DNA from 3 places in the Chitinophaga sp. SVR4-12A genome. Region 3 is predicted to be linked to each of the others. Evidence: riboswitches for the same ligand, from Rfam matches in the RefSeq annotation. Region 3 holds a riboswitch; each other region holds the start of a gene.
What was found. Region 3 has a riboswitch for cobalamin ahead of ACR9Y8_RS25350 (DUF5074 domain-containing protein). Riboswitches for the same ligand answer to the same signal wherever they lie in the genome.

Region 1 (6,206 bases), 2.5 Mb from region 3:
TTAAAAGTCCATGGCCGATGGTCCATCCTCCATGGCGTATCCCGTTTATGGGCAGCTAACTTATCATAAACGGCCAATCCATGGACCACAGACTATGGACCATGGACTAATTTCCCTACCTTTGCAGCCTCATTGAAGATTATCGGATGAAAGCATTTAACTTTTTTATTCTATACAGGCTGCCGATCGGTATCCTGCTGTTGATAGGCGGTATAGCGCTGGGCGCTACCGTAGGTTGGTGGGAAGCTACTATTCCCCTGCTGCTGGCCCTTATCTGCCTGGTAACCCATTTTATGTTCGGCCCCATGCGCCTGGTACAGGAAGCTGTAGAGGCAGGGGATGTGGAAAAGGCAATGGGCCTGATGAATAAAGTGAAATTCCCCAAGCTGCTGTATAAACCCATCCGCTCCGTATACTATTTCATGCAGAGCAACCTGGCCATGCACAACCAGGACCTGGATAAGGCAGAAGCTGCCGTTCGCCAGAGCATCAAAAGCGGCAGCCCCATGAAAGAGTACGAGGGTATGCAGTATTTCCAGCTGGGCACCATCGCCTACCAGAAAAATGACCTGAAAACTGCTGATCAGAACCTGAAAAAGGCAGTAAGACTGGGCCTCCCCGATAAGGAGAATACAGCCGCTGCGCTGCTCACCCTGGCTTCCATTGCCATGAGCCGCCGCGACTTTAAATCTGCTAAAGATCTGTTCCGCCGCGCGAAGGCACAGAAACCTACTACCGCACAGATCGTAAGCCAGATCAAAGAAATGGACAAGTATATCTCCCGTATGCCGGGTTGATGCTAATAGTTATTTATAACTGGAAGGGGTGTATCGGTTGCGATACACCCTTTTTTATGCCCCTTGCAGCCCTCCGGTTGCATCCGGATAGCACCCGGGTTACTATTTGTCCCGTTAATGTCCCATACCTCTCACATAGTCGTCACATGCCTTTTAGAGGAATGGGACATCTATGAGACTGGATTGGAACGGTACCAGATGAAACCGTCACCCAGATGCTACCCGAATGCAGCAAACAGGCTGCAACATGCAATAAATGACGAACGCTACACCTGTTTAGATGCAGGCGCCAGCCATTATTGTGGTAGTATTTTACCCGCCTTATCCTTGCACTATCCTTGCTGTATCCTTGCTGTATCCTTGCTCTATCCTTACTCCCCGGGCATTTTGCTAAAATAATATCAGGTTTGAGAATTCCTCATTTTGCTTTAGGTTTGCTCCCGCATTTGGTTCCCGATGATGAAATAATCGGGATTAAAATGGGAATCCGGTGTAAATCCGGAACTATCCCCGTAGCTGTAATCCTGCCTCCCGGCTAAAACCGGGCTGTGATTTTCCGGAATACTCCATACCACTGTCCGCCAGCTGGCGGATGGGAAGGTTTCCCGGAAAAGCAGGAAAGTCAGAAGACCTGCCAGGTGTTTCAACATCATTAAACGCTTTCGGGTGAAAGGCTAAGGATGTATGCACCTGCAAGGGTGCCTGTATTCTTTCTTTTTAACATCTCCGGCAGCGCATACCAGTTATTTTTTTAAAGCTTAAACAGTTTTATGCGCAGGAAACTTTACTCCTTTATCCCGGCTGTTGTCATGCTGATGGTTTACACACATGCCAATGCCCAGGACTCATCCCACGCCAACCATTTAAACGAAGTGGTAGTAACGGCTACCAAATTTGCAAAGAGAGCAGGCGAGAGCGGCAAAGTAGTGACCGTGATCTCATCTGATTACCTGCAAAAGAACAGTGGAAAATCCCTCAGCTCCATCCTTAACAGCCAGGCAGGCCTGGTAGTGAACGGAGCCGAAAATGCCCCCGGCACCAACCAGGACCTGTATATGCGCGGGGCCAGCACGGGAAACACCCTGATACTGATAGACGGCATCCCGGTAAGCGATGCATCGCAGATCTCCAATGCCTTTGATCTCAACTTTATACCGGTTACGCAGATAGACCGTATCGAGATCCTCCGCGGCAGCCAGTCTACCCTCTATGGTTCTGATGCCGTTGCGGGTGTGATCAATATCATCACCAAAAAACCGGGCGACAGCAAAGTAGGCATCAGCGCAAATGGCGCCTGGGGCACTTATAAAACCCGGCAGGGCGGCGCAGGCGTGAACGGCAGCGTTGGTAAATTCTCCTACCTGGGCGGATACCAGTACCTGAAAACCGATGGGTTTTCCTCTGCTTACGACAGCCTGAATACCGGCAATTTTGACAAAGACGGCTTTAAACGCCACAGTGTATTCGGTAAAATAGGCTTCCAGGCCACCAATCGGTGGAAATTGCAGTACATGGTGAACTGGAGCGATTATAAAGGCGGCCTGGATGAAGCAGCCTTTACCGACGACCAGGACTATAACATGCAGAATAAATACCTGCTGAACACCATCAGCAGCCGTTACGATTTCAATAAAGGCAGCTGGACCATATTGTACAGTTATCAACGCAATAAGCGCCACCTGCAGAATGATTCCGGCTATATCGCTAAATCAGATTTCCCGAGCAAGTACTACGAAGGCAATTTTGAATCCAATACACACCAGGCAGAAACCTACGTAAACTGGGATATAACCAAAGAGCTGCAACTATTAGCGGGCGCTGAATTCCGTACGTCTAACACGGATCAAAGTACGCAGTTCGTTGATGAGTTCATGGCCTATCCTCCCAGCAAACTATCACCCGACAGTGCCCATGCGCGCCAGTTCAGCCACTATGCGTCACTGCTGCTGCATAACCTGGGCGGTTTCAACCTGGAACTGGGTGGCCGTTTCAATTACCATAACATCTATGGTAATAACCAGACCATCTCTTTCAACCCTTCTTACCTGATCAACAACAGGCATAAGGTATTCATCAACATCTCATCTGCCTATAAAGTGCCTACGCTGTACCAGTTATATTCTGAGTACGGTAATAAAGACCTGCAGCCGGAATCTTCCATCAACTACGAAGGCGGCTACCAGGGCGCGCTGTTCCAGGACAAAGTGAACCTGCGCGTTGTAGGTTTCCAGCGCGAAACCCGCGACCTGATCATTTTCTACACAGAACCGGTTACTTACCGCAGCTACTACCGGAATGCCGACAAACAAAAAGCTTACGGCGGAGAGCTGGAAGCGAGCTGGCAGATCGTTGGCGGCCTGAACCTGAGCGTCAATTACACCTATGTAACCGGTAAGCTCACCCAGCAGGACACCAGCTACTACAACCTCTACCGCAGGCCCAAACATGCCCTGAATGCAGAACTGGGTTACCAGGTAACGCCAGGCCTGTACGTAAGCGCGCAATACAAATACATCAGCAAAAGATGGGAAAGCGTATTCGGGAAAGGCGACCTGCCGCTGGGCGACTACTATACCCTGGGCGCATACGCGGAATATAAACTGGGACAGTTTTTCAAAGTATTCGGTGATTTCCGCAATATTACCGATCAACAATACTTTGATGTGAGAGGATATACCGCCAGGAAGTTTAATTTTACGGCCGGAATGGCAATTAATTTATAAATTACGCTAAATGCTGAACGCCTAAGGCATACGCATTAAGCGTTCAGCATTTAACGTTAAGCGTATTAAATCATCAATCATGTCTCTCAGGAATCTTAATCCGCGTTTAAGTGTGCTGCTGCTGTTCATTGCAGCCGCAGGTATATTGAGGATACTAGGAGAAGGTCATGTTACCCCCTATTCCAACATCAGCCCTATTGGCGCTATGGCCTTATTTGGCGGCGCTTATTTTAACAACAACTGGAAATCCTACCTGTTTCCGCTGCTCACGCTTTTCATCAGCGATGTAGTAGTGCAGCAGCTTTTCTACCCGGATTTTGCTAACGGCGGATTGCTTTACCAGGGCTGGGCCTGGACTTACCTCGGCTTTGCAGCTATGGTGTTGGCCGGACAGCTGATCATCAAAAAAGTGAACATCGGCAATATCGTCATAGCGGCAGCTGCAGCAGCGGTAGCACACTGGCTGATCGCTGATTTCGGCGTGTGGCTCGGCGGCTGTACAGACCCTACCACCGGTAAATTATATACGAAAGACGGCGAAGGCCTGCTCAGATGCTATGCCATGGCCGTTCCCTATATGAAATTCATGTTCATTGGCAACGTTGTTTACGGCGCTATCTTCTTCGGAGGATTTGAACTGATGCAACGCAGGTTTGCCGCCCTGGCAAAATAAGTCGAACTATGATCCAATTGATTACAGGAGGCGCCCGTTCGGGAAAAAGCAGTTATGCACAACAACTGGCGCTGTCACTGGCAGAAGACCCCGTATATGTAGCCACCGCCAAAATATGGGATGATGATTTCGGAGCGCGTGTAAAGCGGCACCAGCAAGACCGGGGCCCTGAATGGACCAATATCGAAGAGCAATTATATGTTAGCCTCTTACCGCTGGAAGGACGGGTAGCCGTTATCGACTGTGTTACCCTCTGGCTGACCAACTTCTTTATGCAACATCATCAGGACGTAGACACCGCCCTGTATAGTATACAACAGGAAATTAACGCCCTTACTAAAAAGAACGCCACGATTATTATAGTGACCAATGAGATCGGCATGGGCGTACATGCAGACACCGATACCGGGCGTAAGTTCACCGACCTGCAAGGCTGGGCCAACCAATACATCGCCCAGCGCGCACAAAAAGTGGTGTTAATGGTATCGGGTATACCCGTAACAATTAAATAATGAACATCTCTCCTCTTTCCCGCGGGCTGGCATCAGCGCTGCAGGAAAAAATTGACCAGAAAACCAAACCGCCGGGATCACTTGGCAGGCTGGAACATATTGCCCTGCAGGCAGGTCTTATCCAACAAACACTGGAACCGGCTATCACTAAACCTACGATCGCCGTATTTGCGGGCGACCATGGCGTTGCGGCAGAAGGGCTCGTCAATCCTTACCCGCAGGAAGTAACGGCGCAGATGGTATATAATTTCCTGCACGGAGGAGCCGCCATCAATGCATTGTGCCGCCAGCTACAGATAGAGCTGGTGATCGTGGATGCAGGCGTGAACCACAATTTTCCCTCCCATCCCATGCTGAACCACTGCAAGATCGCATACGGCACCCGCAACTATCTCCACGAGCCCGCTATGACAATAGAAGAGTGCGAAAAGGCCATGGAGGCAGGCGCAGAGATCGTACAGGGCATCCACCAGCAAGGCTGCAATACCATCGGCTTCGGAGAAATGGGCATTGGCAATACTGCTGCGGCTTCACTGCTGATGAGCTGCTTTACCGGTATTCCTATTGAAGAATGCACTGGCGCAGGTACAGGCAGCACATCCAAACAGATCGCACGGAAGATCGTGATCTTACAGGAAGCATTGAACCGTCACGGCGTGCCCGAAGATCCGATAACCATACTGGCCACCTACGGCGGTTTTGAAATAGCCATGCTATGCGGGGCTATATTACAGGCTGCAGCCCTGAATATGATCATCGTGATAGATGGTTTTATTGTTACCGCAGCTTTGCTAACGGCACAACGCTTACAACCCGCTGTAACAGACTATTGCATCTTCGCACACAGCTCTCATGAAAAAGGCCACCGCGCCATGCTGGAGCACCTGCAGGTGAGCTCCCTTTTACAACTGGATATGCGCCTGGGCGAAGGCACCGGCGCAGCCCTGGCGATGCCCATCATACAATGCGCAGCAGCCTTTATGGAGCAGATGGCCAGCTTTGATGACGCACAGGTTTCAAACAAAACAACTTAAGGTTTGAGGTTTGAAGTTTGAGGTCTGAGGTTCGTTAAAAGGTTAAAGGTTCCGGGGCCGATAACCGGCCTTAAACGTCCAACATCTAACGAACTTCAGAACTCAAACTTTAAACATCAAACGCTATTTATTGATTATGCGACGGCAATGGCTCTTATTACGTACCGCCATCATGTTCTATACACGTATCCCTGTGGGCGGCAACATGGGCCACGGGCTGGATCTGTTGAACAATGCTACCCGCTATCTGCCTCTTATCGGCTGGATCACCGGCGGCGCCATGGCCCTGGTGCTGTGGGGCGCCAGCCAGATCGCTCCCTGGACCATCAGCATCCTCTTTTGCCTGGCTGCTGCTATCTGGATCACCGGCGCTTTTCATGAAGATGGCTTTGCAGATATGTGCGACGGATTTGGCGGCGGCTGGACCAAAGAAAAGATCCTGCTTATCATGAAAGATAGCCGTATCG
Region 2 (6,206 bases), 3.8 Mb from region 3:
GACTACTCAAAAGTGGATTTCAAATTGTTCTCTGTTCCCAGGTTTTTGGAAGAAGTGGCGAAACCTGAGCTCCCGGAAGATTGGGACGTTGGCTACAAGATATTGCTCGACAAAGACGGCCTCAGCACCAATATGCTTCCGCCAACATATAACGCTACTATTATAAAAAAGCCATCCAATGAAACCTTCCAGCTCAAAATGCTGGATTTCTGGTGGGATATGATCTATGTTGCCAAAGGCCTGTTAAGGGATGAATTATTTTATGCCAAATACGTCTCCGAAGAAGTGATGCGTTTTAATAATCTCCAGGTGATTGTCGAATGGTATATCGGGATGCAACATGATTGGAAGATCACTACCAACAAAAAAGGGAGATTGTTCAAAACATGCCTTTCCGCGGAGATGTGGCGCAAAGTGGAAGCTACGTTTGCAGGCGGCGATATAGCCGACAACTGGCGTGCATTATTTGCCTACGCGGATCTTGGCAGCGAGATAGGGCCGCTGATAGCAAAACAGCTGGGATATGAATATCCCCTGGAACTGGAACAAAAGATACGCACCTATTTGAGCCAGGTGAGAGCAAAGCCTGCATAAGGGCTTACACCGAGATAATAGCTGGCGCATAAACGATGATAACCGTCTGCAATGCGTTAAAACTGGTATGAAATGATGGTAGGGTTGCTTACCAGCCCGGCCACCAGTTGTCCGTGTCTTTCAAGACTGCCGCTTACCCGCCAGATCCTGGAAAAGCTATCGATATCTTTATGTTCTCCCAGCAGGGCATACTTCAGTTTATGCTGCTTAAAAAGCGCTATGCAGCTATCCGCTTCAACAACAGATCCCGTAATGATCTTATACTCGCGCACCTTGTGAATGCTTTCAATATAGTTCTGCACCGGCAACAGCAATCTTAAGATCACCATTACCACTATTGTTCCGAAAATAGCCAGGTAGATATGTCCCGAACCTACGCACATACCCAGTGAAGCCATTGCCCAGATGGTGGTGGCCGTAGTGATGCCTTCTATTCTGCTTTCGTCTTTAAAGATCACGCCTGCACCCAGGAAGCCGATGCCCGTAATAATATTGGCAGCCAGCCTGTCAGGATTCGCTACACCGATCCTGAGAGATAAAATAGTAAATACACAGGAGCCGAAAGAAACCAGTATGAAGGTTCTCAGCCCTGCAGATTTGTTCCGGTATTCCCGCTCCGCGCCAACGATTACGCCAATAACGATGGAGATCAGCACCAGGATCAGTTCTGTGAAAATAAGCTGCAGATCAAATTTGTCTATGAGGTCTCTAAACATATATTATAAAAATACGGCTTTTTGCAAATACAAAGAGCTCCCCGCCTGGCGGAGAGCTCTTCTTATGCTTGAGAATATTTGTCAGGATCTTATGCGCTGCAGGTTACACAACCTTCTTCCATTGTACAAACTGCGCCTTCTATGATCTCTTCTTCCTGGCTGCCTGCGCCTGCTACTACTACCGGCTCCATCTGCTGTCCGCCCTGTTTTTCAACAGTGAACTGCACAGCCTGAGAAGCGGCCTGGGTACGCAGGTAATACATACCGGTCTTCAAACCTTTCTTCCATGCGTAGAAGTGCATAGAGGTCAGTTTAGCGGTAGACGGCGTATCTACAAACAGGTTCAGTGATTGAGACTGGCAGATAAATGCGCCGCGGTCTGCAGCCATGTCGATGATCGTACGTTGTTTGATCTCCCAAACTGTTTTGTACAGTTCTTTGATATTGGAAGGGATCTCCTGGATCTGCTGGATAGAACCGTTGGCGGCAATGATCTTGTTCTTCATGTCATTATCCCACAGGCCCAGCTCTACCAGGTCTTTCAGCAGGTGTTTGTTCACTACCACAAACTCACCGCTCAGTACACGGCGGGTATAGATGTTGGAAGTGTAAGGCTCAAAGCACTCGTTGTTGCCCAGGATCTGTGAAGTAGACGCGGTAGGCATCGGCGCCAGCAACAGGGAGTTGCGGATACCATGCTTCTTGATGGCTGCTTTCAGGGAAGCCCAATCCCAGCGGGAAGAAGGTATTACATCCCACATATCGTACTGCAGGATACCTTTTGAAGCAGGAGAACCGGCAAAGGTCTCATACGGACCGTCTTTTTTCGCCAGGTCGTTTGATGCAGTTAAAGCAGCAAAGTAGATGGTTTCAAAGATCTCGGAGTTCAGCTTTTTAGCAGCATCGCTCTCGAAAGGATACCGCATCAGGATGAAGGCGTCTGCCAGGCCCTGCACACCCAGCCCGATAGGACGGTGGCGCAGGTTGCTGCGGCGTGCTTCTTCTACGGGATAGTAGTTGTTATCGATGATCTTGTTCAGGTTCACGGCAGCCTGGTAGCTTACCTCGAACAATTTCTGATGATCAAATTCTCCGTCTATAACAAAGCGGGGCAGTGCCAGCGACGCCAGGTTACATACGGCTACTTCGTTTGCATCGGTATATTCAATGATCTCTGTGCAAAGGTTGGAGCTCTTGATAGTGCCCAGGTTCTGCTGGTTGGATTTGCGGTTGGCAGAATCTTTATACAGCAGGTAAGGAGTACCGGTTTCAATCTGCGCATCCAGGATAGCGAACCACAGGTCCTGTGCTTTCACGGTTTTACGCTGACGGCCTTCTTTCTCGTATTTTTCATACAGCTTTTCAAACTCATCTCCCCAGGTGTCTGCCAGTCCGGGTGCTTCGTGCGGACAGAACAGGCTCCAATCGCCATTAGATTCTACGCGTTTCATGAACAGGTCAGATACCCACAGTGCATAGAACAGGTCGCGTGCGCGCATCTCTTCTTTACCGTGGTTCTTACGTAGATCCAGGAACTCGAACACATCAGCGTGCCAGGGCTCCAGGTAGATAGCGAAAGCGCCTTTACGCTTACCGCCACCCTGGTCTACATAACGGGCAGTGTCGTTAAACACGCGCAGCATCGGGATGATACCGTTAGAGGTACCATTGGTGCCACTGATATAAGAACCGGTAGCGCGGATGTTATGGATGCTCAGACCAATACCGCCTGCGCTCTGGGAAATTTTCGCGGTTTGTTTCAGCGTATCGTAAATACCGTCGATGCTGTCGCCTTTCATGGTCAGCAGGAAGCAGGACGACATCTGCGGTTTCGGTGTTCCTGCGTTGAACAGGGTAGGAGTGGCGTGTGTGAACCAGCGCTCACTCATGAGGTTATACGTTTTGATAGCGGATTCGATATCTTCTTTGTGGATACCTACAGCCACACGCATGAACATATGTTGAGGGCGTTCAGCTATTTTGCCATCCACTTTCAGCAGGTAAGAGCGCTCCAGTGTTTTAAAGCCAAAATAGTCGAAAGCGAAATCGCGGTCATAGATAATATTGGAATCCAGGGTCTCTGCATTTTTGCGGATGATCTCCCACACGTCGTCAGATAACAGCGGAGCCGGTTTACCTACTTTCGGATCAATATACTCATACAGTTTCTTCATTGTTTTGGAGAATGATTTCTCTGTATTCTTATGCAGGTTGCTCACAGCTATGCGCGATGCCAGCAGTGCGTAATCCGGGTGCTTGGTAGTGAGTGAGGCCGCTGTCTCTGCTGCCAGGTTATCCAGTTCAGTGGTAGTAACACCATCATATAAACCTTGTATTACCTTTTTGGCAACATCTATCGAATCTACATATTCTGCATTCAGGCCATAACAAAGCTTTTCAATACGTGCGGTGATCTTATCAAACTTTACGGACTCCTTGCGTCCGTCCCTTTTTATTACAAACATGGTGTATTGAATTTAAGCGGTTAGTAAAAAAAATCAGCTATTGGCTCTTAGCTTTTAGCTGTTAGCCGTTTTCTGTAGCTGGAAGCTAGCGGCTAAAAGCTAAGAGCTTATATTAAAAGTCCTCGTCCAGGCTAAATGTTTGTGTATCCTTTCCAGACATTACTCCAGCTTTCTGATAATCACCTACACGTTTTTCAAAGAAGTTAGTCTTGCCCTGCAGTGAGATCATTTCCATGAAATCAAACGGATTAGCAGCATTAAATATTTTGGCGTACCCTAATTCGGTTAACCAGCGGTCTGCTACAAACTCGATATATTGTGCCATCAGCGCGCTGTTCATACCTATGAGGGCTACCGGCAACGCATCAGTAATAAATTCTTTTTCGATAGCAACGGCATCGCCAATGATCTTGTGCACTTCTTCCTGGCTCAGTTTATTTTGCAGCATGCCATACAGCAGGCAGGCAAACTCGCAGTGCAATCCTTCATCGCGGCTGATGAGTTCATTGGAGAAAGTAAGGCCGGGCATCAGTCCTCTCTTCTTCAGCCAGAAGATAGAGCAGAAGCTGCCGCTGAAGAAGATACCTTCTACGGCTGCAAAGGCCACCAGGCGTTCTGCAAAGTTGCCGTTATTGATCCAGCGCAACGCCCATTCTGCTTTCTTCTTTACAGCAGGCACCGTATCAATGGCGTGAAACAAACGGTCTTTTTCTACCGGATCTTTCACATAGGTATCTATTAACAATGCGTAAGTTTCAGAGTGGATATTTTCCATCATGATCTGGAACCCATAGAAGCAACGGGCTTCCGGTATCTGTACTTCGCTCATAAAGTTTACAGCGAGATTCTCATTCACGATGCCGTCGCTGGCAGCAAAAAATGCCAGCACATGCGTAATAAAGTGGCGTTCGCCATCGTTAAGACTGGCCCAATCTTTCAGGTCTCCGCTCAGGTCTATTTCTTCTGCTGTCCAAAAGCTCGCTTCGTGCCGTTTATATATTTCCCATACTTTCGGATAGTTAATAGGCAGCAGTACAAAGCGGTCTTTGTTCTCTTTCAACAAGATCTCATTTTCAAGGTTCATACGCCAATATTTTTTTGTTAAACGCTATACTCTTGTGTCGTTAAGGGGGGTGACGAAGACACCTATCCATCAGGTGAGGAAGGCTCACTCTCGCCAATACCTTATACGCGAAGGCTTTGACAAAACGTTGCGCTGGCAGGTATCTGGCTTCCCTGATATCTTTACCGTTTTTTGCGCACGGGGATCAGGAATCACAGTAGCGCGTCTGCTCGTGATTCTAACACGATTCCCTATTAATTCTTCCCGGAAAGTGCCGGGAGAAACCAATGCAACGAAGTCAAGAACTGACGCAAATGTAAGTACGAATGAAACGGATATTCTTTAAAGTTTTTAACACGTGTGGAAAAAGAAGGTGAACATTTTCCAAATGCAGGAATAATGGGAACAGGGCCGTGAAAAAGTAGGTGAAAAGCCCGCCAGTATCGATACACATTAGAATTTATTTTCTCATATTTACATATGCTCAAGCTGGTTCAAATACAGAAAAAATATTATGAAACGCTGATCCTCAATATCCCAGCGCTCAACTTATCACCTGGAATATACTGGATACAGGGCGGGAACGGCGTGGGGAAAACTACTTGTTTAAAGACGATCGCCGGCCTGATCCCTTTTGAAGGAGATGTACTGGTGAACGATACTATTAGTAGTAAAAAAAATCCCATACGTTATCGGCAGCTGGTCAGCTATGCAGAGGCAGAACCTTTGTACCCGGCCTTTCTCACGGGCAGCGACTTGCTGCGCCTGCACACATCGGCCAAAGGCGAGGCGCATGAAGATGTAATGCAGATGGCGCCTGAAATGGGCATTCCCGCTTTCCTGGATAATCCTGTCAGCAGCTATTCCAGCGGTATGCTCAAAAAATTATCGCTGCTGTTGGCCTTTACCGGGGCGCCATCCCTGATATTGCTGGACGAGCCGCTGATTACGCTGGATCATGGCGCCATTCCCGTGCTGTATGAGTGGATCCGCCGTTTTCACACAGCACACGGCGTTAGTTTTTTTATTACTTCCCACCAACCGATCGCAGATAATGCCCTGCCAGTGACGGGTACATTGGTGATAGATAACAAAAAAATAATCCCTGTTTATCCACACTGAATTCACATTTTAAAAAAAGTAAACGTATATGACCAAAGTGCTGAACCGCATATTTACTACCCGCTTTTACGCACAGAACACAGGTTTCTTTTTCCTGCTGTTCTATTTGTTGTTTGGCGTTGTACAGGGCGGACAGTTAATATCTTATCATTACGGGTTATTGCTGGGTATTGTGAGTAACACAGGCGGCTTATTATTGGGATTGAGCCTTTGGCTATTATACAATTTGAAATGTATCTGGTATGT
Region 3 (6,206 bases):
GCTTTTGCTCCATCTGGTGTACCGGTAGCGCCATCGTTCACAAACTGTCCGGGTGCAGGCAGGTATTCAAATATTTGGCTGATGTAAGCGCTGCTGGAGCTGGTAGCAGGGCGGAAATGATCCGGTTCGGGTGTTGACGGCGCATCATCTTTGGAGCAAGCTGCTAAGCATACCAGCACGCTGAATAAAAGAATACGCTTGATTCCTGTGAATGCCATTGTACTATTGATTTTTTTTAAGAAATACAAAGTGAGCGGGGATGTCCCCTGTTTCTACAGACCACTTCTTCCTGCCTGTTTTGTCGAAGCAGTAGAGTATGCCGGGTGATACATAATCCAGCGCATCTGTTACAAAAACATCTTCTGTATCCGGGTCTACTGCAATACCGTAGGGAATATTTATCTGTTGATCGGTGCCATCGGTAATGAAGGAACGATGGAGAATCGTTTCATCCTTTACGTTGATCAGGGTATAGGAAATGGTGTTGGAATGTGTGATATAGCTCCATGCAACGCTGTAGATGTAAGCAAGGTCTTTGTAGATGCAGATATTGCTGGCGGCAATATCAAACTGCTTTTTGACCTGGTCGGTGTGCGTATCGATCACGTACAGGCGCGAAGGCACGTTGTAATAATCGCCCCGGGAAGTGACATACAGGTCGCCATACTGGTCTAATGCAAGGCGGTGCAGATTGATAGCAACATCTATGCGTTTGATCTCGTGCTGTGTTTGCAGGTCGATGACTGAAACCGTGCGTTCGTAATTAGGCGGACTGTAGCCGCCGGAGTTGGCCACATACAGTTTATTGTTGGTAATAAGCAGCTGTTCAGGGTTACGGCCCGTCGGGATCCTGGCGGTTTCTGTAAGCGTAGCGGTATCTATTACGGATACATAACCATCGTTAGAAGTAATGTAAGCGTAACCTTTGTCAAATGCTGCATATCGGCACTGGCGGATATTCAGCTGTTTGATGCGGGTTACGGTGGCGGCATCCACTACTTCTACTTTATTGGAATTGTTCACCACGATATACATTTTGCTGCCGTAGATCCTGATATCATTGCCAACGTCTCCCAGGCCTTTTGTTATTTCCGGGTTATAGGCCTCGAACAAGCGGCGGTTGTAACGGCCTGTAGTTAAATCCAGGTAATCCAGCGAGGCCTTGTTCATATTCATATTGCCTTCATTCAGCAGGTATACACCTTGTACAGCAGGCTGTTCTACCTGGCTGCGGCTGTAACCGGCTATCTGCACGGTATCCATCCGCGGAGGGACGGTATCCTTCCGGCAGGCGGCCAGCAGTAGTATAATGAGCGTATATACGGTCCTGTTATATCGCATATCCTTGATTTATTAGCGGCTGATGCTCCAGTTGATCCTGTAGTTGCGGCCGGGCATGGGAAAATTCAATATCACGTCGTAATACTGGTTTAAGAGATTGTTTACTTCCAGCGACAAGCGGGTGGTATAGCGGCTCAGCTTACAGGACCATGCCGCAGAAAGATCGCTGGTATACCAGGGCTGCACATAATTGACCGGGATATTCCGCTTCTGGCTGTAACGTTCTCCTGTATAAATAAAACTGTAGTTCAGCGTGAATGTGCGCCAGTCGATACCCGCTGTCAGCGAGCCGCTGTGCCAGGGTGTATAGGGGATCTGTTGACCGTAGTTATATCCTCCTTTACCTGCGGTTACATCCTGCGCCTCCTGCCAGGTATAGTTAAGGCCGATATTCAGCAACAAAGATGGCAGCGCCTGATATGCGGTACGTATCACCACATCTGTTCCTTTGATCTCTACACGGCCCAGGTTCATCATAGACCAGCCGAAGAGATTATCAGACGGAACGGCCACGATCTTATCTTTTACGCGGTTATAATATCCGTCTGCCTGCAGGGAGATATACAGCCAGCGCCCACGTAATACCTGCCGCCACGTAAAGCCTGCATCGTATTGTTTTACATACTCGGGCGCCAGGTTGTTATTACCGATGAAGGTGTAGTATAGGTCATTGAAAGTAGGCATGCGGAAGATGTTCTTGTAAAAGGCCCGCAGCCAAAGATCTTTTTGGGGAAAGGCCTGCCAGGCAACGGAAAATGCAGGTGTCAATTCTCTTTTCGGGCCTGCAGCCTGGTAAGCTTTTACAGATTCGTTCACAAGGGTGGCCAGCAGGTTGCCCTGCAGTTCCAACCGTTTAAAATGTGTGCGACTGGCCAACGCCAATAGCGTGGTATAGCGGCTGGGGTAGGGGAAGCGGTAAAGGTTGGCATCCATCGTATTCACAATAAGGTCTGCTGCCAGCGAGCTTTCCCACCAGGAGCTGATAGTATACTGGTTAGCCAGTGAGACATAGGTTTCACGCTGGTGATAGTAATTATCCAGCAGGTGTTGTTCATTGGGATATTCCGGGTCAATATACCGGCTGTACAGGTCTGTATATTTCGCATTGGCAACAATGCTGTAACGAGGCCCGATATTTTTACGGAAAGAAGCCTGTACAAACTGGTCCCTGCCTTCCAGGTGCTGTCCGTAATTAAAATGGTTCGCTACGATCGCGCCGGGCAATCCACGGGAGGATTGATAGATATAGTATTTGACAGACCAGCTGCTGCTATCCGCCAGCCAGCCGTTCAAACCTGCCTCTGCGCGGAGGGCGTTCACATTCCCATTCTGCCGGGTGGCGGTAGTGTCGTACACACCATTGGTATAGCGGAATTTGTAGCGGCCGTTGGCATTGATCCATTCTGTACTAACAGTACCGTATACACGGTTGCTGATCTTTTGCTGCCATAACAATGAAGGATTGACCAACCCGGACGAGCCGGTCCTGATACTGGCCTTGCCGTGCCAGTGTTCTCCCTCTGTAAAATGCGGCGTACGCGATTGCAGGGCCAGCACATTGCCTGCCGAAAAGGCCCTCGCAGGCTGCAGTATGGTGTTTTGCTGGCCGTTATAAAGGGCAATGGTCTCGATATTATCCAGCGAGAACTTGCCCAGGTCTACCTGGCCGTTCTGTGCATTACCGATCGTCAATCCATCATAAGACACGGCAGTATGGTTAGTGCCCATGCTGCGTACGTTGATGGTTTTCAGTCCGCCGATGCCGCCATAGTCTTTCAGCTGTACGCCGGAAAAGTAACGTACGGCATCTGCAACAGACAGGCTGTTCAGCCGTTCCAGCTGTTTGCCTGTCAGTACTTGTGCAGCATTAATGGGCTGGATGCTTGTGGGGATCCGTTTGGCGTCTACCCTTACTTCCTGCAAGGTATCCTTTACCTGTGAAAGGGCAGCGCTGCCTGTAAACAGGCAAGCGCCGCCCATGATCAGCATAGGACTGGAATACCGTTTGCGTAATGCACTATTCATGGAATACAGGCATAGCGGGGAAATACCAACCGGTATAAGTAAGTGTTTTCTTCAGTGTAGCGGTGGTGGCATCGTAGATCAGCACGCGGTTAATGTCGCCGGTGAACTGGCCATTAAGGGTGGTGATCACCAGCTCGTTCTTGTGCTTGTTATATGCCACGCCTGCGCCGTAGAAATACTGTCCGGAAGGCAGTGTAATGAACGGTGTAGCCAGCGAAGCAGTGTTACCGATCACATAACGATACAGCTGCGTACCACCTGCGAAATTGTTGTTACGCGCAATGTAGATGGCATTCTCCTGTGTGGAAGCCGTAATGCAGGCATGACGCCATGCGCCCCAGGGAGAGGGTACTGTAAAGGGCAGCTTGATAGCCGTGCGTGCCAGTGTAGCCGGGTCGATCCTGATCAGGGAATCTGCAGTGGCAGCATATACGCCGCCGTCTTTACCGGCTGCAAATGCAAGGTTGGCAGCGCCGAATGTTTTCACTACTGCATAAGTGCTGCTGTTGAGTGCCACAATACCATCAGTAGCAGACAACACGAATACATAGCTGCCCGCTTTCAGCATATCGCCGGTATAACCGCTGACGCCTGCAACTTTTGTACCTACTGTCAAAGCAGGTAGTGCGACGGGATATACGCCATCTTTTGCGCTTAGCAAGCCGCGGCTGGCATCCAGACCGATGAAGGCATGTCCGTCGTTACCGGGTAATGTAGTGATACGGCCGCTTTCTACCAGTGTACCTGCATCTGTCACCACCATGGGGCCACCTGCTTTTACCACGATATACATCTTACCATTAAAGATGGTGGCATACTGCAGGGTGTTGGAAGCGCCGCCTAATGTTTTCGTGGGATTTTCTTTCTGGTAAATGTTGAGCACGAGGCTGTCGCCTGTATTGGAATAAAAATGCAGATCGCCGCTGCCGTGGCCAAACCAGCCTTCATTGGCAATAAAGAAACCGTCTGCATATTTACCGGTCACTAACTCGGTATGTGCCCTGCGCACATTGTTTGGCTGCTGCGCAGGCAGCGCCGCGTCCTCCTTCTGACAGGAGGCAATAAACAGGGCCAGTGTTACAAACAGTGGGGAGAGTAGATGCTTTTTCATTATATCGTTTTTTGAATGAACAATACAGGACATAGCTTTCCCGCCAGGCTTTCAGCCCGGAAAAAAAACAACATTGACGACGCCGGTGATAAACGGCGCAATACGCGCAAGGGTAAACGATACGAACAAAAAGAATATATGCCTGGCAGGCTTACATTCCTGGCCTTTCACCCGAAAGCGCTGAATGATAGATCACATCTGGCAGGTCTTCTGGCTTTCCTGCTTTCCCGGGAACCTTCCCATCCGTCAGCTGACGGACAGTGGTATGGAGTATTATCCGGAAAATCGCTTCACGATGAGGTGAAGGCAGGATCACAGCTACGGGGATAGCTCCGGTATTACACCGGATTCCCTTTTAATCCCGATTTGACATCGGGAACCAGTTGCGGATGCAAACGTACATTAACTATTAGTAAAATCCAATTAAATTAGCGTTACGTAATACCTGTACCAAGTATAATATCCTTAGCCTGATGGGACCAATTGGCATTATTAATATCGTACTGATTATCACTAACATTGTTTTTACCTACAGAGGGCTGAAAGACCATGATTTTTTTGATAGGTATGCCTTCGAAGTAGAAAAGATCCTGCTGCACAGGCAGTATAAGCGCCTGATCACTTCCGGTTTTCTGCATGTAAGCTGGATGCACCTCATTTTCAATATGATGTCGCTGTATGTTTTCAGTGATACTGTGGAATTGTACCTGGGCAGCACTAAATTCCTCGTAATCTACTTTGGAAGTTTGTTGGGCGGTAACCTGCTGTCACTGCTTATACATCGCCGTCACGGGGACTATAGCTCTGTGGGAGCTTCCGGCGCAGTGTGCGGGATCATCTTTGCTTCCATTGCGCTCTTCCCGGGAATAGGAGTGGGCTTCTTTTTCCTTCCTCTTTATATTCCAGGCTGGCTGTATGGATTGGGCTATGTGTTGTACTCCATTTACAGCATCCGTTCAAAAAGGGATAACATCGGGCATGAAGCGCATTTGGGAGGTGCATTGGTAGGACTAACGGTGGCTGTGATCATGCATCCTGCTTCGTTGCTGGAAAATTATGTTCCTATACTGGCCATCGCGGTACCGGCTATATTCTTTATTTACATGATTACTACGAGGCCACATTTTTTACTGATTGATAACTATTATTTTAAAAAGCATCATCAGTACATAGATATCGATCATAAGTATAATGCCGACAGAGCTAATAAACAACGGCAGATAGATTTGATACTGGAGAAGATCCACCGGCATGGTATGAACAGTTTAACGAAGAAAGAGAAGGAGATATTGGAAGAGTATTCTCAGACGATGAGCTGAATGCTGAATACTAAACGCCGAACGTCTCTTGCGTTATGCGTTTAGCATTCAGCGTTCAGCATGTTACTAGAATTTTTTGTAGTAGATCAGTTCACCTGCTTCGCCCGAAGCGGATTGTTCGCTGGGCACAAATAAAGTAACCACCAAAGCCCTCTTTCACGTCATTGGATATCCTTGAGGTTGGCTGCCTGTAAGTGTTCGTCATTGCGTAAGTGTTCGTCATTGCGAAGGGAGTATCTTCCACATACCCTCCACATACCCCCCAAAACCGCAGTAACCTGGGAACTTAGTGAGCGCTTAGTCTGAGCCGTGTCGGGGGCTTACTGCTCCTGCTGTCCGGGCAACTCCCCGGCTTCGGGGCCTCCCAGCAATGCATTTGCCTGGTCGGCGGGCAGTTCCTGTACATCCCG

Region 1: linked by a shared signal. The riboswitch ahead of ACR9Y8_RS15315 (TonB-dependent receptor plug domain-containing protein) and the one ahead of ACR9Y8_RS25350 (DUF5074 domain-containing protein) in region 3 are both predicted to bind cobalamin.
Region 2: linked by a shared signal. The riboswitch ahead of ACR9Y8_RS09995 (ribonucleoside-diphosphate reductase small subunit) and the one ahead of ACR9Y8_RS25350 (DUF5074 domain-containing protein) in region 3 are both predicted to bind cobalamin.

What each region holds. Positions count from the first base shown of each region.
Region 1 covers NZ_JBPGWP010000001.1:3,743,494-3,749,699, forward strand. The annotation lists gene ACR9Y8_RS15310 (tetratricopeptide repeat protein) at 147-797, shown strand; cobalamin riboswitch at 1,228-1,450, shown strand; gene ACR9Y8_RS15315 (TonB-dependent receptor plug domain-containing protein) at 1,568-3,520, shown strand; gene ACR9Y8_RS15320 (DUF6580 family putative transport protein) at 3,600-4,193, shown strand; gene cobU (bifunctional adenosylcobinamide kinase/adenosylcobinamide-phosphate guanylyltransferase) at 4,202-4,705, shown strand; gene cobT (nicotinate-nucleotide--dimethylbenzimidazole phosphoribosyltransferase) at 4,705-5,739, shown strand; gene ACR9Y8_RS15335 (adenosylcobinamide-GDP ribazoletransferase) at 5,876-6,206, shown strand, end outside.
Region 2 covers NZ_JBPGWP010000001.1:2,445,579-2,451,784, reverse strand. The annotation lists gene ACR9Y8_RS10010 (aminoglycoside 6-adenylyltransferase) at 1-594, shown strand, start outside; gene ACR9Y8_RS10005 (MgtC/SapB family protein) at 651-1,310, opposite strand; gene ACR9Y8_RS10000 (ribonucleoside-diphosphate reductase subunit alpha) at 1,400-3,775, opposite strand; gene ACR9Y8_RS09995 (ribonucleoside-diphosphate reductase small subunit) at 3,888-4,859, opposite strand; cobalamin riboswitch at 4,977-5,142, opposite strand; gene ACR9Y8_RS09990 (ABC transporter ATP-binding protein) at 5,319-5,960, shown strand; gene ACR9Y8_RS09985 (hypothetical protein) at 5,989-6,206, shown strand, end outside.
Region 3 covers NZ_JBPGWP010000001.1:6,268,928-6,275,133, forward strand. The annotation lists gene ACR9Y8_RS25335 (hypothetical protein) at 1-218, opposite strand, end outside; gene ACR9Y8_RS25340 (DUF5074 domain-containing protein) at 223-1,341, opposite strand; gene ACR9Y8_RS25345 (TonB-dependent receptor) at 1,354-3,366, opposite strand; gene ACR9Y8_RS25350 (DUF5074 domain-containing protein) at 3,359-4,477, opposite strand; cobalamin riboswitch at 4,661-4,876, opposite strand; gene ACR9Y8_RS25355 (rhomboid family intramembrane serine protease) at 4,951-5,796, shown strand; gene ACR9Y8_RS25360 (DNA recombination protein RmuC) at 6,117-6,206, opposite strand, start outside.